DNA from 4 places in the Rhizobium sp. 62_C5_N11_2 genome. Region 1 is predicted to be linked to each of the others. Evidence: riboswitches for the same ligand, from Rfam matches in the RefSeq annotation. Region 1 holds a riboswitch; each other region holds the start of a gene.

Region 1 (5,598 bases):
CCGGGTTGGCGGCATGGATTGCGCCGCCTGCGCAACCAAGATCGATACGGCGGTCAGGCGCGTGGCGGGTGTCGCCGATGTTTCCGTCTCGGTGATGGCGGGCACGATGACCGTCCGGCATGATGGCAGCAGCGATCTCAAGACGATTGAGAAGAAGGTGACCGGGCTCGGCTATTCCGTCGCGCCGCTTGCCGGAAACGCTGCGCTTGCGCATGAACACGGCTCGCAGCACCGTCATGACCATGGACATGATCACGGTGATCACGCGGGCCATGACCACGACCATGAAGGGCACGATCATGCAAGTCATGACCACGACCATTCTCACGAACATGGCGAGAAGGAAATCGAGGGGCTGCACGGGCACGACCATGCGCCGATGGCCGGTCCCTGGTGGCAGAGCAGGAAAGGCCGGCTGACCATCCTTTCGGGTGCGGCACTCGTTGCCGCCTATGCCGTCGGCCATCTCGTGCCGGCGATTGCGTCCTATGTCTTCATCGTCGCCATGCTGATCGGGCTGGTGCCGATCGCTCGGCGCGCTGTCATGGCTGCCCTCTCAGGAACACCGTTTTCGATCGAGATGCTGATGACGATCGCCGCTGTCGGCGCCGTCATCATCAATGCCGGCGAAGAGGCGGCAACTGTCGTGTTCCTGTTCCTCGTTGGCGAGCTGCTGGAAGGGGTGGCAGCGGGCAAGGCGCGCGAAAGCATCCAGTCGCTGACGGCCCTGGTGCCGAAGAGTGCGCTACTCGAAGACAATGGGCAGACACGGGAGGTGCCGGCGGAAAGCCTTTCGGTCGGCGCCATCATCATGGTTCGTCCTGGCGACCGGATCTCGGCGGACGGCATCATCATCTCAGGCGAGAGCGCGATCGACGAGGCGCCGGTGACGGGCGAGAGTACGCCGGTTCGCAAGGGCGTCGATGCCGTCGTTTTTGCCGGCACGGTGAATGGCGATGCGGTGCTCAGGGTTCGCGTCACGGCGGCTGCCGCCGACAATACCATCGCCCGCGTCGTCAAGCTGGTGGAGGAAGCTCAGGAATCGAAGGCGCCGACCGAACGCTTCATCGATCGGTTCTCGCGCTATTACACGCCCGGCGTCGTCGTGGTCGCAGCGCTTGTCGCGGTCGTTCCACCGTTGCTGTTCGCTGGGCCGTGGGGCGAATGGGTCTATAAGGGCCTTGCGATCCTTTTGATCGGCTGCCCCTGCGCGCTCGTCATCTCGACGCCGGCGGCGATCGCCGCCTCGCTTTCATCCGGTGCGCGGCGCGGGCTGCTGATGAAGGGCGGCGCGGTGTTGGAAACGCTCGGCAAGGTGACGATGGTCGCCTTCGACAAGACAGGCACGCTGACAGAAGGCAAGCCTCAGGTGACCGACATCATTTCCTTTGGCCTGAGCGAGGCGCAGGTGCTGTCGCGCGCGGCGGTGCTGGAGCAGGGTTCCAGCCATCCGCTGGCGCTGGCGATCCTCAACCGCGCCAAGACGGACGGCGTTCCCGTGCCGCCGGCCTTCGAGCTTGAAGCGCTGCCGGGCAAGGGTGTCAGCGGCAAAGTCGGCGGTGAGGCGCTGGATCTGCTGTCGCCACCTGCCGCCCGCGAGCGCGGGACGCTCAGCGCGGAACAGGATGCACGCATCACGGCGCTGAACGACGAGGGCAAGAGCGTGTCGGTGCTGCTCGTCAACGGTGTTGCGGCCGGCCTGATCGCCATGCGTGACGAGCCGCGTGAGGATGCCGAGGCCGGGCTCGCTGCCCTCAAATCAGCAGGCGTCAAGGCGATGATGTTGACGGGCGACAACAAGCGGACGGCAGCAGCCGTTGCCGGCATGCTCGGCATCGACTGGCGCGGCGAGATGATGCCAGAGGATAAGCAGCGGGTCGTTGGCGAATTGAAGCGCCAGGGCTTCATCGTGGCCAAGGTCGGCGACGGCATCAACGATGCTCCGGCGCTGGCCGCTGCCGACATCGGCATCGCCATGGGCGGCGGCACCGATGTGGCGCTGGAGACGGCGGATGCTGCCGTGCTGCACGGACGCGTTGGCGACGTGGCGCGGATGATCGAACTTTCCAAACGCACGATGCGCAACATCCTGCAGAATATCACCATCGCACTCGGGCTGAAGGCGCTGTTTCTGGTGACGACGATCATAGGGATCACCGGGCTCTGGCCAGCGATTCTTGCCGATACCGGCGCCACCGTGCTGGTGACGATCAATGCACTGCGGTTGCTTCGGATAAAAATATGAATGTCGTTTGAGGAGCCGGCTTCTGCCGGCTCTCTTTATGATGCGTTCTCCACAGCGCTTTTCCGTTAACGCTTCGTTATCCACATCATACACAGGCGCGGCGATTCGTTGCCGCCATTGTTGCGCCGCCACAACAACTTGTTGACGTCATGATCGATTCGCGTACCATATCTAGTGTTCGAGGTTCCGTCGATTCGTGAGGATCGGTGACTAAGACGGGAATTCGGTGCGCTTCGCCATCATGGCGCGGCAATGCCGGGGCTGCCCCCGCAACTGTAAGCGGCGAGCAACTGTCCGATTTCAGGTCACTGGAGCATGATGCTCCGGGAAGGCTGGGCAGGCGCTTTGACCCGTGAGCCAGGAGACCTGCCTCGAACGAAACGTCCACGGGCGGGGTGTCCGGAAGGTCGCGTTGCATGGCTGCGGGGAATCTCCGCATCGCGTTTCGCAGGCCCGAACCTCCTCATGAGCCACTTCGGGGTGAAGTCATGTCAGAATTTCAGTTCAGGCCGCCACCCGCTAGAGGTAGAGGGCGGAGTACGCCCAGCGGCTAAACAGCCGCACAGCTCAAAATCATCAGAGAATTTTTCGACGGATATCGACAGATTTCCGATCGATGTCCTGCGCCCAATCGCATCGTCACGAGGAATATCATGACCATTACCGTCTACAGCAAGCCTGCCTGCGTCCAGTGCACTGCCACCTACCGCGCCCTCGACCGTCTGGGCGTCGATTATGACATCGTCGATATCTCGCAGGATGCCGAAGCGCTCGATCGCGTCCGCAGCCTCGGCTACATGCAGGCGCCTGTCGTCATCGCCGGCGAGCAGCATTGGGCGGGCTTCCGTCCCGACATGATCAGCGCGCTCTCCTGACCTGAGGACAAGCGATGGGCCTGATCGTCTATTATTCCAGCCGATCCGAGAACACCCATCGGTTCGTCGCCAAGCTCGGTCTGCGCGCGGCGCGCATTCCGCCAGGTGGCGCAGACGCGTTCCATATCCGCGAACCCTTCGTGCTGATCGTGCCGACCTATAGCGGCGACGGCGGCAAGGGTGCCGTTCCCAAGCAGGTGATCCGTTTCCTCAACGATGCGGAAAACCGAGGACACATCCGCGGCGTGATCGCCGCGGGCAACAGCAATTTCGGCGAGACATACGGGCTCGCCGGCGACGTGGTCTCGCAGAAATGCCAGGTGCCGTACCTTTACCGGTTCGAGCTCATGGGCACCGACGACGACGTCGCCAAGGTCAAACACGGAATGGAACGATTTTGGACACGGGAACAACCCTGACGCGGGATGCGGGCGCAAAACCGCATCAAATTTTTGCTCAGCCCGCCGGGGAGAGGCCGCCGAAAGCAGCCGAAACCCTCGACTATCACGCGCTGAACGCGATGCTGAACCTCTATGACGATGAGGGGCGGATTCAGCTCGACAAGGATCGTTTGGCGGCCAAGCAATATTTCCTCCAGCATGTGAACCAGAACACGGTGTTCTTCCACAATCTGAGGGAAAAGCTCGATTACCTCGTGACCGAGGGATATTACGAGCAGGAGGTTCTCGACCAGTATTCCTTCAATTTCGTGCGGGATCTGTTCGACCAGGCCTATGCCAAGAAATTCCGTTTCCCGACCTTCCTCGGCGCCTTCAAATATTACACCAGCTATACGCTGAAGACCTTCGACGGCAAGCGCTATCTCGAGCGCTATGAGGACCGCATCTGCATGGTGGCTCTGGCCTTGGCGCGTGGCGACGAGGCCCTTGCCCGCGACATGGTCGACGAGATCATTTCCGGCCGTTTCCAGCCGGCGACGCCGACCTTCCTCAATGCCGGCAAGAAGCAGCGCGGCGAACTGGTTTCCTGCTTCCTGCTGCGCGTCGAGGACAATATGGAATCGATCGGCCGGTCGATCAATTCGGCGCTGCAATTGTCGAAGCGCGGCGGCGGCGTGGCGCTGTCGCTGACGAATATCCGCGAGGCAGGCGCGCCGATCAAGCATATCGAGAACCAGTCCTCGGGTATCATCCCGGTGATGAAGCTGCTCGAAGACAGTTTCTCCTATGCCAACCAGCTCGGGGCGCGGCAGGGCGCGGGTGCGGTCTATCTCAATGCCCATCATCCCGATATCATGCGCTTCCTCGACACCAAGCGCGAAAATGCCGACGAAAAAATCCGCATCAAGACGCTGTCACTCGGCGTCGTCGTGCCCGATATCACCTTCGAACTCGCCAAGAACAATGAGGATATGTATCTGTTCTCGCCCTATGACGTGGAACGCGTCTATGGCGTGCCTTTCACCGAGATTTCGGTGACGGAAAAATATCGCGAGATGGTGGCGGATGCCCGCATTTCGAAGAAGAAGATCAAGGCGCGCGAATTCTTCCAGGTGCTTGCCGAAATCCAGTTCGAGAGCGGCTACCCCTACATCATGTTCGAGGACACGGTGAACCGGGCGAACCCGATCGCCGGACGTATTTCGATGAGCAATCTATGCTCGGAAATCCTGCAGGTCAGCGAGGCGAGCGAATATCATGACGACCTTTCCTACAAACATCTCGGCAAGGATATTTCCTGCAATCTCGGCTCGCTGAATATCGCGGCGGCAATGGATTCGGCAGATTTCGGCAAGACGATCGAGACCTCGATCCGGGCGCTGACAGCCGTTTCCGACATGAGTCACATTTCCTCGGTTCCCTCGATCGAGAAGGGCAATGACGAGAGCCATGCGATCGGCCTCGGCCAGATGAACATGCACGGTTATCTCGCCCGCGAGCGTATCTTCTACGGCTCCGAGGAAGGCGTCGATTTCACCAATATCTATTTCTATACGGTGACCTATCACGCAATCCGCGCCTCGAACCTTTTGGCGGTCGAACGCGGTACGAGCTTCAAGGGCTTCGAGAATTCGAAATATGCCTCCGGCGACTATTTCGACAAATATACAGAGCAGCTCTGGGAGCCGGCGACGGAGACGGTCAGGGCGCTGTTCGAGACGTCAGGCATTCACATTCCGACGCAGGAAGATTGGGCCACGTTGAAGAAGGCGGTGATGGCCTCCGGCCTCTATAACCAGAACCTGCAGGCGGTTCCGCCGACGGGGTCGATCTCCTATATCAACCACTCGACCTCCTCGATCCATCCGATCGTCTCGAAGATCGAAATCCGCAAGGAAGGTAAGATCGGCCGCGTCTATTATCCGGCGCCGTTCATGACCAACGACAATCTCGACTATTATCAGGATGCCTACGAGATCGGGCCGGAGAAGATCATCGACACCTATGCGGCGGCGACCCAGCATGTCGACCAAGGCCTGTCGCTGACCTTGTTCTTCCGCGACACGGCAACGACGCG
Region 2 (5,598 bases), 1.3 Mb from region 1:
GCCCGATCGCCGCGAGAGAATTGATTAGCAGAACATTCGCCACCACCGCTGCCGAAAACGCGCCCTCACCTGACGGAAGCACCGCCGTTGCAGCAAACAGCGCGCCTTCATAGGCAACGAACCCGGCCAGGAAGGCGCCGGCCATCGTAACGGTAAGATCTGTCGACAGACGAAGTACCCCGAGCGCCGTAGCCAGGCACGCAAATGCCGCGATACCGATCGCCAGACCCCAGGCATAACTGTCCCAGGTCTGGGGATAACCGAGCACGAGATATCCGACCATCTGGTTGGCGAGCCAGGCCAGCAGAACCGCCGTCACCGCCATCCGCCGGGGAAGAATGACAGCCGATACCGCCGCCAAGGCCACGAAGGGCGTTATGCAGGCGAAAAGCAGGCTGAGAGCGACGCTCGCACCTGAAATGACGACGACCCAGGCGACAGCGAAGCCGGGTGCGACAGGGCGCAGGGGAAGCTGATTTCGTTCGAGCATCTCGAAACTCCATTCGACCGCAGGAAATAATACGCCAGTCCGGGAAAAAGGCTAGCGAGGCCATACCTCCTCTTGAGATCGAAATTCCCCGCCATTCCTCAATCCATGACGTATTGGATATGATGCCGGCCGTGCACGGCCGATTTCTGGACATGGGCGCGAACGCCGAAGACCCGGCCGATCATATCCTCCGTCAGCACCTCCTCCGGCGCCCCCGAGGCGACGACCTCGCCTTTCTGAAGCACCGCCAGCCTGTCGCAGAACATCGCCGCCAGATTGAGATCGTGCAGTGCGACGATGCAGGTGATGCCGAGCTTCGAGATCAGCGAGAGAATGTCGAGCTGATGCTGGATATCGAGATGGTTGGTCGGCTCGTCGAGCAGCAGTTCGCTCGGCGCCTGCGCCAGCGATCTGGCAATATGGACGCGCTGGCGCTCACCGCCCGACAGCGTCTGCCAGAGCTGGCCCGCCCTCTCCCGCATGCCCGTCCGCGACAGGGCCTCGTCGACGGCTGCGTCGTCTCCGGCGCCCCAGGACGACAACAGCCCGCGATGCGGCGTACGGCCGAGCCGCACCACGTCGCGCACCGTCAATTGCGTATCCGTCGTCGTCTGCTGCTCGACGAAGGCGACGCGCCGCGCAAGCGCTGCGCGCGACAGCGAGGATATATCGTCATCACCCAGCCGGATGACGCCGCTGCGAACCTTGCGCAGCCGGCAAATCAATCTGAGAAGGCTCGATTTGCCGGAACCGTTCGGCCCAAGCAGGCCGAACACCTTGCCCCTTTCCACCGTTAGGCTGACGCCGTTGACGATGACGGTATCGCCGGCGGCAAAGCTTACCTCGTCGACGCTGATGCTCATGCATTCCCTCGCACGCGATAGAGGATGATGGCGAAGGCCGGCGCGCCGAAGAGTGCGGTGACGACGCCGATCGGCAGGATTTGCTGCGGTATGATGACGCGCGAAACAATATCGGCGCCGACCATGTAAATCGCACCGCCGAGCGCTGTTGCCGGCAGCAGCCGCCCATGCCCCGGCCCGACGAGGAAGCGGGCGGCGTGAGGGATGACGAGGCCAACGAAGCCGATCGAACCCACCATGCTGACGACGCTTGCCGTCATCGCCGCCGTCATGCCGAACAGCACGATTTGGACGCGGCGTACGGCAATGCCGAGCGAGGCGGCAGCATCCGTGCCGAAAGCGAAGGCGTCCAGCGCCCGCACATGGGCCATGCAGATGATGAAGCCGGCAAGCGCGATCGGCACCGACAGATAGACATCGGGCCAGCGCACGCCACTGAGCGAACCCAAAAGCCAGAACAGGATGCCGCGCGCCTGCTCGGCATTCGCCGATGTCGTCACGATGTAGGAGGTCAGCGCATTGAAGAGCTGCGAACCGGCGACGCCGCAAAGGATGATGCGCTCGCCGCTTCCTCCCGCACCCGTTGCCAGGAAGCCGACCAGCAGAAAGGCGATCACCGCACCGATGAAGGCGCCGCTCGAGAGGCCGAGAATACCGTAGCCGAAGCCGAGGATCATCACGCAGACGGCGCCCGTCGAGGCGCCGGCGGAGATGCCGAGCACATAGGGTTCGGCCAGCGGATTGCGCAGCAGCGCCTGCAGGATCGCACCGCAAAGCGAGAGCGATGCGCCGGCGCTGGCCGCGACGAGCGCGCGGCTCAGACGATAATCCCAGACGATGCCCTGGTGGATGCGGCTGATCTCGAAATTCGTTCCGAACAGCCGGTTCGAGACCGCCTCCGCCGTGGTCGCAACGGGAATTGCGATCTCGCCGATGGAAACGGCAAGGCTGATCATCAGCCCGAGCAGGAGAAGTGCGGCAATGGTGAGCGCGGCAAGCGCCCACCATCCCTGTTGCCTGACCGACATTGCCTTCACTGCGCCAGGCCGAAGGACTTGATGCCGTTCGCCAATGTCTCGATGCCATCGATCGTGCGGATCGTCGGGTTCATCGACTGCGCGTCCATCATCACGAAGTGCTTGTTTTTGACCGCGTCGAGCTCCTTGGTCACAGGGTCGTTCTCAAGAAAATCGACCTTGACCTTAGGATCGTCAGCCGCATAACGGCGGCGGTCCATGGTCGCGAGCACGATGACGGCAGGGTTCGCCTGGGCGATGGTTTCCCAACCCACCAGCGGCCATTCCTCTTCCGTGGTGACGACGTTCTTCGCACCGATCGTCTTCAGGATATAGGCGGGCGCGCTGTTCTTGCCGGCGATGAAGGCGTCGCCGCTGACCTCTTTGCTGGAGAACCAGAAGACGACGGGCAGGTTCTTGCCCGATGCGCCCGATATCGACGCGACAGCATCCGCCTCGCGCTTCTTCAGCGCCGAAATCAGCGCATCGCCGCGGTCCTTCACGTCGAAAATCTCCGAGAGCTCGGCGATTTCCCGGTAGATCAGGTCCATCGTGAACAATTCCCCACGCACGCCGTCGCCGCCATCTGTGTTGACCTTGGCGACGCAATCGGCCGGCGCGAGATAGGTATTGATCCCGAGATCCTTGAACTGTTCCCGCTTGCCGACGGAGCCCTGCGCGCCGACATGCCATTCGAACTCGGCCGCCACCAGGTCGGGCTCCTGCCCGACGACGGATTCGAAGCTCGGATCGTTGTCGGCAAGCCGCTTTATCTTGCTGTTGGCCTCGGCATATTGCGGCAGGACTGGACCGACCCAGACGGCCGTCCCGGCGATCTTGTCGGCAAGGCCGAGCGAGAAAAGAATTTCGGTCATACCCTGGCCGATCGAAACGATCCTGGCGGGCGCCTTCTGAAAAGTCACCTGCTGGCCGCAATTACTGACGGTCAGGGGGTAGTGCGTCGCGGCAAGGCTTGGTGCCGCAAGGCCGGCGAGCCCGAAGGCAAATGTCATGGCGGCGAGAATCTGGCGCATGGAAAACCTCGATGAAGGAAAAAATCACGGCCGTTCCGCGCATGTGCGCGGACCGAAAGCACGCTTAAGCGTGCCCTAGCCGCAGGAGGCCCAATCGAGACGGATGCATGCCGGAATTCGGCGAAGGTTCAGCAGGTCAATCATATCTGTTCCTTGTCCGGGCATCCCCGCCCGGTTGATTGGATCGTGATTGACGGCAGGTCTCCTGGCTTGCGGATATCCGTCGTTACATCCGCCTTCCCGCGATATCCGCAGTGGCAGGGCCATAGGCCCTTCAGAGATGGCCAGTCGCTGGCCACTCCTGAGATGATCGACAATCCGCTTACAGTTGCGGGGGCAGCCACGGTCTCGGTCCCTACTGGGTCGTCCTCACCGTGTTCCCTATTAATCCCCTTGGAGTCATCTTCAGGGAACCGTCGAACCCAGTTACGTCGCAGACCTGCCTAACGTCAATGATTATTGCGGAGGATCGTGCCGGCCCACCGCGGCAAATTGCGAGACCTCGAAGCAAAACTCGCGAGCACCCTCGCGCAAAAGCTATCGTCTGCGGCGCTGGCGTCGGGTCATCAGTCGGCGTGCGTCACGACGGATTGCGGAAGGCGGGCCCCCGACATAGCTTTGGCGCCACCGATTTCAACGAGGTCTGATGTAGCAATGAGCAATCCGGATAGCACCGATCTCGCCGCAGCCAGGATAGACGCAATTCGCCAAGCAGCCGAGCAAGGCGATGCACAAGCACAATTTGAATTAGGCCATATGACCGCACGAGGTGAAGGTGTCACCGGGGATAAAGCCGAAGGCGCGAGATGGCTTCGGAAAGCGGGCGAACAAGGTCATGTCGATGCGCAATTCCTCCTGGCTGGCCTGTATCTCATGGGGGACGGCGTTGCACAGAGCGCGCCGGAAGGCGTCGAGTGGCTTGATAGAGGCGCCAGTCAAGGCCATGCCGACGCACAGTATTTATTGGGCTTGATGAGAGAGGACGGCGACGGTTGCGATATCGATCCAACAGACGCCGTGAGATGGTACGGCCAGGCCGCAAACCAGGATCATGCCGGTGCGCAATACAGGCTAGCCCAAATGAAAGAGCACGGCGTGGGCTGCGAGATCAATCTGACAGAGGCTTTCAAATGGTACCGTCGTGCAGCGCTTCAGGATTACCCTGATGCAAGAGAAGATCTGCTCGATTTATGTCGTGCACATCCAGACCTGCCGCTTCCAGTATCAGAATTGCTCGATGGCAAAGGTCGTTCCTGATACTCAGCCCTTTGTCCGGCGGCGCAATCGTCCAGACGCCGTCGCCGTCCTATTCACTCCGCCCCTACAACGCATCCAGCGGTATCTTCAAATACCGCCGGCCGTTCTCCTCCGGCTCGGGCAACCGCCCGCCGCGGATATTGACCTGCAGCGCATGCAACATCAGCTTCGGCTTCGGCAGCGTGCGGTCGCGCGCCTGGCGCAGCGCAACGAAGCCGGCCTGGTCGATGCCTGCGATATGAGGATTGGCGCTTTTCTGGGCGGTCACCGTGCTTTCCCAGCGGGGGTGGCGGCCGCCGGGCTGGTAGTCGTGGCCGGAAAAGAGCCGGGTCTCCTCGGGCAGCAATAGGATGGCCTGGATCGAGTGCCAGAGGGCACTGGCGCTGCCGCCCGGAAAATCGGTTCGCGCCGTGCCGGAATCCGGCGTGAACACTGTGTCGTGCACGAAGGCGGCGTCGCCGACTACATAGGTCACTGAGGCGAGTGTGTGCCCGGGCGAAAACATCACGCGGGCTTTAAGCGCACCGATCTCGAAGGCGTCGCCATCGGCAAACAGCCGGTCCCATTGCGAGCCGTCGGCTTTAAGCGCCGGCCAGTTGTAGATCTCCTTCCAGAGCATCTGCACGTCGGTGACATGGGCGCCGATCGCCGTCGGCGCGCCGGTCTTCTCATGCAGATAATCCGCGGCGGAGAAATGATCGGCATGCGGATGCGTGTCGAGGATCCACTCGACCGTCAGCCCCTCACTTTTGATATGAGCGAGGATGGCGTCGGCGTTGGCCGTTCCCGTCGCCCCCGACATCTCGTCGAAATCGAGGACCGGGTCGATGATGGCGCAGCGTTTCGTCGCCGGGTCGGAAACGACATATTGTACACTGCAGGTGCGGGGCTCGAAGAAGGCCTTCACATGAGCCGCCTGCCCTGCCCGCTTTTCCAGA
Region 3 (5,598 bases), 1.5 Mb from region 1:
CCCGACGCCTCGTAATATTCGTCGACCAGCGCCTCCAGATCCTTCAGCGGCCCGTAGCTTTCGGCTCGCGTCAACGGCGGCGTCAGATGATCGATGATGACGGCCGCACTTCGGCGCTTGGCTTGCGTGCCCTCGCCCGGATCGTTGACGATGAAGGGATAGAGATGCGGCAGCGGCCCGAGGATCGCCTCGGGATAACAGCTTTCTGACAGCGCCAGCGCCTTGCCCGGCAGCCATTCGAGATTGCCGTGCTTGCCCATATGTATGACGGCATGCGCGCCGAACTCGCGGCGCAGGAAAGCGTAGAAGGCGAGATAACCGTGCGGCGGCACGAGATCCGGCGAATGATAACTCTCTTTCGGATCGATATTATAGCCGCGTGCTGGCTGGATGCCGACGAGCACCTCGCCGAAGCGCGCAAAAGGCAGGGCGAAGACGCTTTCGCGAAAATACGGATCATCTTCGGGATCGCCCCAGCGGGCTCTCACCTCATCCTGAATCTTACTGGGAAGCGATTCCAGGAAGCTGTTGTACAGACTCAGGGAAAGCGTCTCGCGGATGATCTTTCCGTCGGAACCGGAATTGGTCGGTCCTTCCATCAGGTGGCGGATCAGCGCATCGCCGTCGGCGGGAATCTCGGCGACCGGATAACCCGCCGATCGCATGGCGCGAAGCACCTCGACGGTGCCGGCCGGCGTATCCAAGCCGACGCCGTTTCCGAGCCGGCCGTCGCGGTTCGGATAGTTCGCCATGACGAGCGCGATGCGCCGGTCGCCGGCGAAAGTCTTCCGCAGCCGCGCCCAATTGGCGGCAAGCTCAGCCGTATAGCGCACCCGGCCGGCATCGGCCTGGCTGGCGACGATGTTCGTCTCGACCAGCGCATCGTAGCGCGCCGCCGTCTTGAAGGAGACCGCCCGCGCCAGCACCCGGCCATCGACTTCAGGCAGTGCCACGTTCATGCCGAGATCGCGCGCCGACAAGCCCTGCGGAGAAGCCGCCCATGCCTCCTTCGACGAGGCCGACAGGATCGCCTGCAGCACGATCGCCTCATTCGCTTCCAGCACCGTCGGCTGCCGGTCCGCACCCGGTGCCGAGACCGCAAAGCCCGTCGTGTTGATGACAACGTCGGGTTTCAGCGCCGAAAACACGCTTTCGAGAATGCCGGTGGAGATGGGATCCTTGAGGCTATAGGCAAAGACCGGCAGCGGCCGGAGGCCGAGTGCGGCCAGCGCCTCGACAAGCGCTTCGATCGGCCCGGTCTCGCCGCTCTGCACCAGGGCGCGGTAGAAGCTGATGGCGACTGTAGGGGATTCAAATCCCTCCTCCGCTACCATCCCCGCACCCGAAGACATATCTAAAACGACCCGCCGCCACTCCTCGACCCCGATCAACCCCCGCCCCGGCCACCAAATACCTGCCTTCATCAAAGGCACAGCCGGTGCCGGCTTATCTGTGCCCGACAGCATCGCCCCGGCATAATCGAGAAACGCCCGCGCATTAGCATCGCCGCCCTCGATCAGATAGGCCCAGAGCGCGTTGAGATCGTCGAGATCAACATTGGAGAAAGGAACCAGCCCCGCATCTGGCCTGGCATCACCCGGCAAGACCGCAATCAGTGCACCGGCGCGAGCCGCAGCCGCATGCAGCGCTTCCAGCGCATAGTGGAAATAGCTGGCGCCGCCGAGCGCACGCACGATGATCAGCTTCGCATGCCGCGCGGTGCGCTCGACATAGGTATCGACCGACATCGGATGCTTGAGGCTCATCAGACTGGCGAGCCTCAGCGAAGGTGCTGTCCGGCGATCGCGATGGGCGGCTGCGATCGCGGCAAGCTCGCTGTCGGCCGCCGACAGGAACAGGATATCGCCCGGCGTCTGCCCAAGGTCGATTGCCTCCTCGCCGTCGCTGATCGTTCCCTGCTGGGCCAGAAGCAGATGCATCGGTCTATGCCAGCGCTTCGATCGCCGCCCTCACCGCGTCCTGGTCCATTTCGTGCAGGCCAATGACAACGAGGCGTGTGCCGCGCTTTTCTCCGGCTGCCCAGGCGCGGTCGAAATAATGGTCGATGCGGCTGCCGACGGCCTGGAGCTGCAAACGCATCGGCTTGCCTGAAACGTCGACGAAACCCTTGAGACGCAGCACGTCATGGGCTGATATGATGTCCTTCAGCGCTTCGACGAAACCGGCGGGATCGGCAATGGCTCCGAGATCGACGACAAAGCTGTCGAATTCGTCGTGATCGTGCGGCGCGCCATCCTCATGCTCCAGCTCGTGATGCGACTTGCGATTGGCGACATCGTCCTCCGTGCCGATGCCAAGGCCGAGCAAGATGCCGGCTGACACCTCGCCATTTCTCGCCTCGATCATCACGGGCTTGCGCACCGTGCGGGAGGCGACCTCGTCGCGCACCCTGATAAGGCCCGCGGCGTCGATCAAGTCGGTCTTGTTGAGCACGATGAGGTCGGCGCAGGTGAGCTGGTCCTCGAACAGCTCCTCGATCGGGCTTTCGTGATCGAGCGATTCATCCTCGGCACGGCGCGCATCGACGGCATCATGGTCGTCGGCGAAACGGCCGGCGGCAACGGCAGCACTATCGACCACCGTGATGACACCGTCGACGGTCACCTGGGTGCGAATGTCGGGCCAGTTGAAGGCGGCGACCAGCGGCTGCGGCAAAGCAAGGCCCGAGGTTTCGATGACGATATGGTCGGGCCGCTGTTCGCGTTCGAGCAGCTTCGTCATCGTCGGGATGAAGTCGTCCGCGACCGTGCAGCAGATGCAGCCATTGGTGAGCTCGATAATGTCGTCCTCAGTGCAATTCTCCGCACCGCAGCCCTTCAGCACGTCGCCGTCGACGCCGAGATCGCCGAATTCGTTGATAATCAGCGCAATCTTCTTGCCGCCGGCATTGGTCAGCAGGTTGCGGATCATCGTCGTTTTGCCGGCACCGAGGAAGCCGGTGATGACGGTTGCGGGAATCTTCTGCTGGTTCATGGACTTAACCCTTCATTTTCAGCGGCAGGCCTGCCGCGATGAAATAGACTTCGGCGGCCTTCGCCGCGATCGATTGGTGCAGCCGGCCGGCATGATCGCGAAAATCCCGCGCCATGCGATTATCCGGCACGATGCCGAGACCGACCTCGTTGGAAACGAAAACGAGCCGCGCCTTCGCGGCGGGCAGGAAATCGGCAAGTGCGGCAAATTCCACCGCCATCTCACGCTCCTCGATCATCAGATTGGTGACCCAGAGCGTCAGGCAATCGATCAGCACGATGCGCCCTTCGCCATCGATGTCGGTAAGCTTGCCGACAAGATCGAGCGGCTCCTCATGCGTCGTCCAGGACGGACCGCGATCGGCCTTGTGTTGCGTTATGCGCGCCTGCATCTCCTCGTCCCAGGCCCGCCCGGTGGCAAGGTAGTGGCGATCCAGATCGGTCGCGGTGACGAGGGATTCGGCGAACCTGGACTTGCCGGAGCGCGCGCCGCCGAGGATGAAGACAGTGTTGGAGGGGGCAGCCGTCATGCCGGCGTTGCCTTCTGAATAGATGCCGCGCAAGCCGCTACGGAAGACGCCGGCGGCTGTAAGGCCCCGCCAAATCGCGCCGCACCAGGCTGCGCTGAATTCAATCGTTCAGCCAAGACAACCTCCGTGCTGGCAACGGGCATAGTGCCCAGGTGTGGGCTTCGCGCCCGGCACGCATGGCAGGTCTCCTGGCTCGCGGTTATCGGCCGCGATCGGGGCAGACCGGAAACCGGTCGCCCTGATCGTGCCAGCGGATCATCCTCGCCTTCCCGGCTGCATCAGTGAAAAGGTGGACGATTCGTAGACTTGAGAGGCGTCCGACCCCGGTTGATCACCATGCATATCCAGTGGCTTTTCCGGCATGCCGCCCGTCCCGCCCGCCTGCACGATTGCAGGCTGCCGGCAGAAAGGGCTTAACGCCGGATGGAAGACCCTGACCGCTCTACAGTCGCGGGGTCGGCTGTGATGAAGGCGCCCGGCTTGGGTCCGCCGCGTCACATTCCCTTTTCATCCGGAAGGGCGTAACACCGATCCGGAACCATCCGTTATGTCGGGATGGTCGGGCGACCATCCGTTGAGGGATGGTTAGGCAAGCTCAGAGGTGAAGTCAACCGGCCTTGGCGACCGGGCAATGGCCGGCCAGAGGAAGCAACTCCGCCAACACGACTTACTCTACCTAAAATATCGTCATTTATCAGAGACTTACGTCATAAAAATTTGTCCCAGCCGCCGGCTTTTCGCCGCAATTGCGTCGCAAGCGGACTGCGCGACCATCTCCGCCCTTGACCGGGCCTCTCCCCGCCTAGTTGTCTAGCCATGCTTATGAAATTGGATCGGCGCCGTTTTCGTGCGCTGCGTGTTTTCTTCGATCCGGGACGCCTGCGGGCGCTGACCCGCCGTAGCGAGGTCGGTCTGTCGCTGGCGGGCGCCGTCGTCGGCATCATCTCGGGTCTCGCCGTCACCGGCATGAGTTACGTCTCCAACGAGCTGCATCAGCTGGTCTTCGGCATCGCCGACAGCGAGCGGCTGAGCTCGTCCGAGATCGAGAACAAGATGCTGCTGCTCACTGCCCCCGTCATTGGCGGCGCCCTGCTCGGCCTGTTGCTCCTAGTGCTGGCGAAACGACGCAAGAAGCCGATGGTCGACCCGATCGAGGCCAATGCGCTGCATGGCGGCCGCCTGTCCTTGACCGACAGCATCATCGTTGCCGTGCAGAACCTGATCTCCAACGGTTTCGGCGCCTCCGTCGGCCTGGAGGCCGGCTATACCCAGCTTGCCGCCGGCCTCGCCTCCAAATTCGGCCTGAAGCTGCAGCTTCGCCGCTCGGACCTGCGCACCCTCGTTGGCTGCGGCGCGGCGGGCGCCATCGCCGCCGCCTTCAACGCGCCGCTGACCGGCGCTTTCTATGCCTTCGAGCTGATCATCGGCACCTATACGATCGTGTCGCTGACGCCTGTCGTCGTCTCCGCCCTTGTCTCCACCCTGATCGCAAGGCTGCTTGCCGGCAGCGATTTCACCATCGATATCGGCAGCTTCGGCTCGGTCGTGCCAGCCGATTATATCCCGGCACTGCTGCTCGGTGCTTTCTGCGCCGGTGTCGGCATCCTGATCATGCAGGGCGTCGCCTTTGTCGAAGAGCTGGCGCGCAAGAGCTCGATCGCCCCACCCTTCCGCCCGGCACTCGGCGGCATCATCGTCGGGCTGTTGGCGATGATCTCACCGCAGGTGCTCTCGGCCGGCCACGGCGCGTTGCATCTGAACCTTTCCCGTGAGGTGGCGATCCCGACGCTGATCGGCCTCTTCCTCTTGAAATCCTTCGCCTCGGCGATCTCGATCGGCTCCGGCTTCAGGGGTGGGCTGTTCTTCGCCTCGCTGTTCATGGGCGCCCTGCTCGGCAAGCTCTTCGCCTATTGCGGCCCCTATTTTGCCGATGCGACGCTGACGCCCGTCATCTATGCCGTGGTCGGCATGAGTTCGCTCGCCGTCGCCGTCATCGGCGGGCCGCTGACCATGACGTTCCTGGCGCTCGAAATCACCGGCGATTTCCTGATCACGGCACTGGTGCTCGCCGCCGT
Region 4 (5,598 bases), 1.6 Mb from region 1:
TCTCGGCTCGGGACGAGATTGGCGGGTGGGTTGAACGGCTTTGGGCTGGCTTGCCGCAGACGCGCCGACGATGAACCTGCCGGCCGAGTCCTGCAGCAGGCGTCCTTGCGACAGCAGTTCGTGGCAGGCTGCGTTGGTTTCCTCGACCATTGCCGCGTTCTGCTGTGTCGTCTGATCCATCTGGTTGATCGCGCTGTTGATTTCCTGCAGGCCCGTCGCCTGTTCGCGATAGGATTGGACGATGGAAGCGATGCTGTCGCTGATGCGGTTGATCTGCTCCTCAATCTTCAGGAGGGCATCGCCGGTCTGGTTCACCAGCCCGACGCCCGCAGCAACTTCGTCGCCCGACACATTGATCAGGTTCTTGATTTCCTTGGCTGCATTTGCAGACCGCTGGGCGAGCTCACGCACTTCCTGCGCGACAACCGCAAAACCCTTGCCGGCTTCGCCGGCGCGCGCCGCCTCGACGCCGGCGTTCAGCGCCAGCAGGTTCGTCTGGAAGGCGATTTCGTCGATGACGCCGATAATGCGGCCGATCTGGCTCGACGAGGTTTGAATCCGGTCCATCGCCCCGATCGCATCACGCACCACCGTCGCCGAGACATGGGCGCTCCGCTTTGTCTCCTCGACCAACTGCCCGGCATTTTCAGCCCGTTGCGACGATGTTCTGACCGTCGTGGTCACCTCATCCAATGCGGCGGCGGTCTGTTCCAATGCTGCTGCCTGTTGCTCGGTCCGCCTGGCGAGTTGATCTGCGGAGGTCGCCAGCTCGCTCGAGCCGGTTTCAACCGCCACGGAAGCGGTCTTGATCTCTGTCAGAGCGGCCGCGACCGCATCGACCATGTTGTTGAAATCCTGCCGCAATTTATCGAATTCGGGACCGACATCGGCCAGGTGTATCGAGAAGTCGCCGGCGGCGAGCCCTTCCAATGCATTTGCGAGAGCGTTCATGACCAGCCGTTGCGTGTTGCTGGCCTCTTCGGTCAACAATGCGTTGCGCGCCCGTTCGGCGTCGAGCGAAGCACTCTGCTCGGCAGCGGCCTGCTCTCTCTCGACCTTCGCAATCGCCTCGTGACGGAAAACTTCCAATGCACGCGCCAGAAAGCCGATCTCGTCGCCATTTTCCCTGTAGGTGACGGGAGAGACCAGATCGCCATTCTGCAACGCGCTAATTCGTTCGCTGATCACCCTGATGGGCCGGCCGACCAGGCTGCGCATGGCGAGAAGGAAGGCAACGACGGCCATGGCGGTGATCGCGGACTGCGTGAGCAACGAAATGAGAACTTTCTGCCTGACTTCGGAAGCGATTTTTTCGACAGACCAGTTCGTGACGATGTAGCCGGTGGCCTTGCCTGCCTTATCCAGCGGAAGCGGCGCGATGATCGTGACCACGCCGGCGGATGTTCCGCTATCATCGACAGTCGTCTTTTCCGGTTTCGCGCTGAGACGCTTCGCCAGATCGGCGGGTGCAGGCAAACCGTTGATGCCGTCGCGTGTCCACGTATCGACTGATGCCGGTTCCGCGTTGAATGCGGCAAACTGTACAAGATCGAGCGAGGGGTCGTCGCGGTAGAGCGAATAAGCCTCGCGAACGGCGTTCGCCTTCCCCCATTTCACGCCGCCGGCGGCCAGAGATGCAAACTGCTCCGCATCCTTGGACCAGTTCGCCTTGGCGCCATCGATCAACGCCCGGGTTTCGTACATCCAGGTATAGGTGGCGAAAGCGGAAATGCCGCAGAGGTTTACGGCAACGATAATCGCCGCCAGCTTGGCTGTCAGAGGCATCGTTTTCAAAAAATGGAACATTCCGCGGCGGCCTAGAATTGCGGCTCAGTCGGACATGTTCCCGACTGGCGTATCAATACGGGCATCGACGCTGACGGTCGCATCACGAGCGCTCATGCCCATGTCCTGATAGCAACCCAAAACGCGCAAACGCAGTGTGTATTTGATGTGTGAATAAATCATAAAGTAGAAAGGAATGCTGAGCACACGCGTGCCATTCGCGCCTGCTCCCGCCGGCGCCGAGCCTTGCGAACCGGTGGGTGTAGCAGGGTTTCCGTGGCGTCAGGGAGATCAGCTATTTTCAGCCACGGCCTCTTCCGGCTCGACGTGCCGGCGCTTGCGGCCGTGCGCCGTCAGTTCAGCGCCAGCATCGTGGGGCAGGCGCAGGAAGGTGATGCAGGCCAGCGCCGAAATCGCCGAGACGCTGAAGAAGGCGATGTGGAAATCCGAGACCAGCAGCCTGCCGTCGTGAAAGCTGCTGGAAATTTCGAGGATGCCGCCGGCGATCGCCACACCCATCGCCATGGAGATACGCTGGGCAACGGCATTGATTGCGGTTGCCTGGCTGCTGTCGGCACCATCGACATCGCCGAAGGCCATGGCGTTGACGCCCGAGAAAGCCATGGAGCGGAACAGGCCGCCGATCAGCAGGCAGGCCATGATCAGGAACAGTGGCGTTTCGGCGGTGAACAGGCCGTTGATGCCGAGGAAGATCGCCGCCAGCAAGGTGGTGAGGGAGATCACCGTGCGGAAGCCGAAGGCATTGAAGGTGCGCGAGGCGGCGAATTTCGAGCCCATGGAGCCGAGCGCGCTGACGAAGGTGACCGAGCCCGATTGCAGCGGCGTCAGGCCGAAGCCGAGCTGGAGCATCAGCGGCATCAGGAAAGGCAGGGCGCCAAGTCCCATGCGGAAATTCGAGGCGCCGAGGATCGCCGCCCGAAACATCGGGTAGCGGAACATCTTCGGATCGAGAAGCGGATAGGGCACGCGGCGCGCATGCAGGAGGTAGAGGAGGCCGGCAAGGATGCCGATCGCAACCGTGACATAACCGTAGACAACGGGCACGGCCGGCAGGCTGATCACCGACAGGCCGAAGACGAAGCCGGAGAAGCCTAGGCCGCAAAGGAAGAAGCCGGGGAAATCCATCGGCCGGGGACTGCGTGGCTCAACCGCCGGCAGGAAACGGGTGACGAGGATGATGCCGAGCACGCCGATCGGGACGTTGATCCAGAAGATCCAGTGCCAGGTGAGGTAGGTTGTGAGGAAGCCGCCGATCGGCGGACCCATGATCGGACCGATCAACGCTGGAATGGTGAGCCAGGCCATGGCATCGACGAGTTCGTGACGCGGCGTTCCCCGGACCAGCAGCAGGCGGCTGACCGGCGTCATCATCGAGCCGCCGGCGCCCTGGATCAGGCGTGAGATGACGAAGGCCGTGATCGAATTGGAAAAGGCGCAGGCGATCGAGCCGATCATGAAAACGAAGATCGCCATGCGGAAGATGTTGCGTGCGCCGAAACGATCGGACATCCAGCCGCTGATCGGGATGAAGATCGCCAGCGCCACGAGATAGCTGGTAACGGCGAGCTTCAGCGCGATCGGCGAGGTGCCGATATCGGCTGCGATCGCCGGTAGGCTGGTGGCGATCACGGTCGAATCCATCTGTTCCATGAACAGGGCGACCGCAAGGATCATGGGCGTGAGGCGGGGCACGGGCAACCAAAGTGCAAAGAGAAAAAGTGCGGCGCCATGGGCGTCGGTCAGGATCGGTTTGTTTCTAAGGCAGCGATGCGCCTCTGTCCATGAAGTCGATGTCGCATGCAACGTGTCGGCGGTATGAGGGCCGGCTTGCCGCCGCCGCGCTTTCCTGAAATAGATGCGCTGTCAGGTGCCCGCCGTCCAGGCGGGAGAATCGGGAATCCGGTGCAAAGCCGGAACGTGCCCAACGCTGTAAGGCCGACGCTTGCCGCTTCATCACGCCACTGGCTTCTCGCCGGGAAGGCTGCGGCAGACGGATGACGCCGAGTCAGAAGACCGGCCTGGCTAGATAGACCGATCCGCGCGGACGGCGGGGCGGTTGCGTTGTTGGGGATTTGACGATGCGACCCTTTGATGAGGATGCCCTTTCAGCGGCGTCCGGTTTTTCCTTGGCCGAACGCGAGGCCGTCTATCATGCGATCATGACGCGACGCGACGTTCGCAGCCAGTTCCTGCCCGATCCCTTGCCGGATGATCTTGTGCAGCGGCTGCTGACGGCAGCCCATCATGCACCCTCCGTCGGCTTCATGCAGCCGTGGAATTTCATTCTGGTGAAAAGCGCAACCGTGCGGGCGCGCGTCCGGGATGCTTTTGCGAGGGCCAACGAGGAGGCGGCGCTGATGTTCGAAGGCGAACGGCGGCAGGTCTACCGCTCGCTCAAGCTTGAAGGCATTGTCGAGGCGCCGCTCGGCATATGCGTGACCTGCGATCCTACCCGCAGCGGCAGCGTCGTGCTGGGGCGCACGCACAATCCCAGGATGGATAGCTATTCCACAGTTTGCGCCATCCAGAATCTCTGGCTTGCGGCGCGGGCGGAAGGGGTCGGGATCGGCTGGGTCAGCATCTTTCATGAAGGCGAGCTGAAGAGCATTCTCGGCATACCCCAGCATGTCGAGGTGGTCGCCTGGCTCTGTGCCGGTTTCGTCGACCGGCTCTATGACGAGCCGGAACTGTCCGTCAAAGGCTGGCGGCAGCGGCTGCCGCTCGATGAACTCGTCTTCCATGATGGATGGGGACTGAACACCTAGAGGTCGTCTTCTTCGGCACCGACAAAGGCGAGGTCACGATTCGCGACATCAAGATGCAACAGAACTTCGCTCGCAGCATGTCGCTCGCCGACGCGATGAACCCCGACAATCTGCTCTGCTACGAAATGAACGGGGCGACCCTGCCTGCCCCCAACGGTTTCCCGCTGCGGCTGATAACTCCGGGCTGGTACGGGATTGCCAACGTCAAGTGGCTGAAGGGCATCGAGGTTCGCGACACCCGCTTCATGAGCCTGCTGATGGGCCGCGACTATGTCACCATCCGGGAGGAAGAGCACAACGGCGAGACCGTGCGGGCCGAGACCTCGGTCGGCCGGGCCTTGCTGAAATCCGCGCCCGCCAAGGTCACGCGCAACGACTCGGGTCACCGGGTCGTCGGCGCAGCCTGGGGTGCACCGATCGACCGGGTCGAACTGAAAATTGATCAAGGGCCCTGGATGCCGGCAGTCATCGATCACAGCGAGGAGGCCGAATACGCCTGGAAGATTTGGTCACTGGATTGGCCAAATCCCTCGCCTGGAGAACACACGGTGACCTCGCGCGCGATCAGTACCGCAGGGCAAATTCAACCGGCGATGGACGATCCCTTGATCGCCAAAAAGCACACATACTGGGAAAGCAATGGCCAGGTGACGCGCCGCATCCGCATCGTTTGAGAAACGTTGCTGCCTCGCACGTCGGCTGCTGAGTGAACGGAACGTTCCACCGAGAACCCCTCGCTTAGGATTGCGACATTTCAGGAGAAAGGCGCTAGCGGCCCTTCCGCTAGTCTGCCCCGTCTTTTTTTGCCCGCTCGATGAATTTCCCGGCGACTGCTTTGCCAAGTGCGGCACCGGCCCGGTTGTCCATTTCATAGTGGATGCCGGCCCAGATGCGGGAATCGCCCGCTTCCTTGCCGACCGTTCGGATGAACTCCGCCTGGTCGGGGAACAGATAGGCAAGCACCTCGCATCGGGCAGTCGACAACGTGGAGTGATTCGACGGATAACTGGGATGGGCCGGCACTGCG

The links. Region 1 has a riboswitch for cobalamin ahead of nrdH (glutaredoxin-like protein NrdH). Riboswitches for the same ligand answer to the same signal wherever they lie in the genome.
Region 2: linked by a shared signal. The riboswitch ahead of AB8B31_RS13115 (ABC transporter substrate-binding protein) and the one ahead of nrdH (glutaredoxin-like protein NrdH) in region 1 are both predicted to bind cobalamin.
Region 3: linked by a shared signal. The riboswitch ahead of cobU (bifunctional adenosylcobinamide kinase/adenosylcobinamide-phosphate guanylyltransferase) and the one ahead of nrdH (glutaredoxin-like protein NrdH) in region 1 are both predicted to bind cobalamin.
Region 4: linked by a shared signal. The riboswitch ahead of bluB (5,6-dimethylbenzimidazole synthase) and the one ahead of nrdH (glutaredoxin-like protein NrdH) in region 1 are both predicted to bind cobalamin.

Annotation. Positions count from the first base shown of each region.
Region 1 is NZ_JBPWPW010000001.1:3,865,169-3,870,766, reverse strand. It holds gene AB8B31_RS19100 (heavy metal translocating P-type ATPase) at 1-2,245, shown strand, start outside; cobalamin riboswitch at 2,410-2,633, shown strand; gene nrdH (glutaredoxin-like protein NrdH) at 2,899-3,120, shown strand; gene nrdI (class Ib ribonucleoside-diphosphate reductase assembly flavoprotein NrdI) at 3,135-3,539, shown strand; gene nrdE (class 1b ribonucleoside-diphosphate reductase subunit alpha) at 3,518-5,598, shown strand, end outside.
Region 2 is NZ_JBPWPW010000001.1:2,591,532-2,597,129, forward strand. It holds gene AB8B31_RS13100 (hypothetical protein) at 1-490, opposite strand, end outside; gene AB8B31_RS13105 (ABC transporter ATP-binding protein) at 589-1,353, opposite strand; gene AB8B31_RS13110 (FecCD family ABC transporter permease) at 1,350-2,381, opposite strand; gene AB8B31_RS13115 (ABC transporter substrate-binding protein) at 2,387-3,403, opposite strand; cobalamin riboswitch at 3,582-3,836, opposite strand; gene AB8B31_RS13120 (tetratricopeptide repeat protein) at 4,058-4,660, shown strand; gene blh (bifunctional sulfur transferase/dioxygenase Blh) at 4,725-5,598, opposite strand, start outside.
Region 3 is NZ_JBPWPW010000001.1:2,384,384-2,389,981, forward strand. It holds gene cobN (cobaltochelatase subunit CobN) at 1-1,940, opposite strand, end outside; gene cobW (cobalamin biosynthesis protein CobW) at 1,945-2,994, opposite strand; gene cobU (bifunctional adenosylcobinamide kinase/adenosylcobinamide-phosphate guanylyltransferase) at 2,999-3,523, opposite strand; cobalamin riboswitch at 3,685-4,081, opposite strand; gene AB8B31_RS12025 (chloride channel protein) at 4,340-5,598, shown strand, end outside.
Region 4 is NZ_JBPWPW010000001.1:2,232,809-2,238,406, reverse strand. It holds gene AB8B31_RS11275 (methyl-accepting chemotaxis protein) at 1-1,806, opposite strand, end outside; gene AB8B31_RS11270 (MFS transporter) at 2,077-3,480, opposite strand; cobalamin riboswitch at 3,655-3,842, shown strand; gene bluB (5,6-dimethylbenzimidazole synthase) at 3,885-4,571, shown strand; partial or broken gene AB8B31_RS11260 (molybdopterin-dependent oxidoreductase) at 4,568-5,245, shown strand; gene AB8B31_RS11255 (phosphatase PAP2 family protein) at 5,355-5,598, opposite strand, start outside.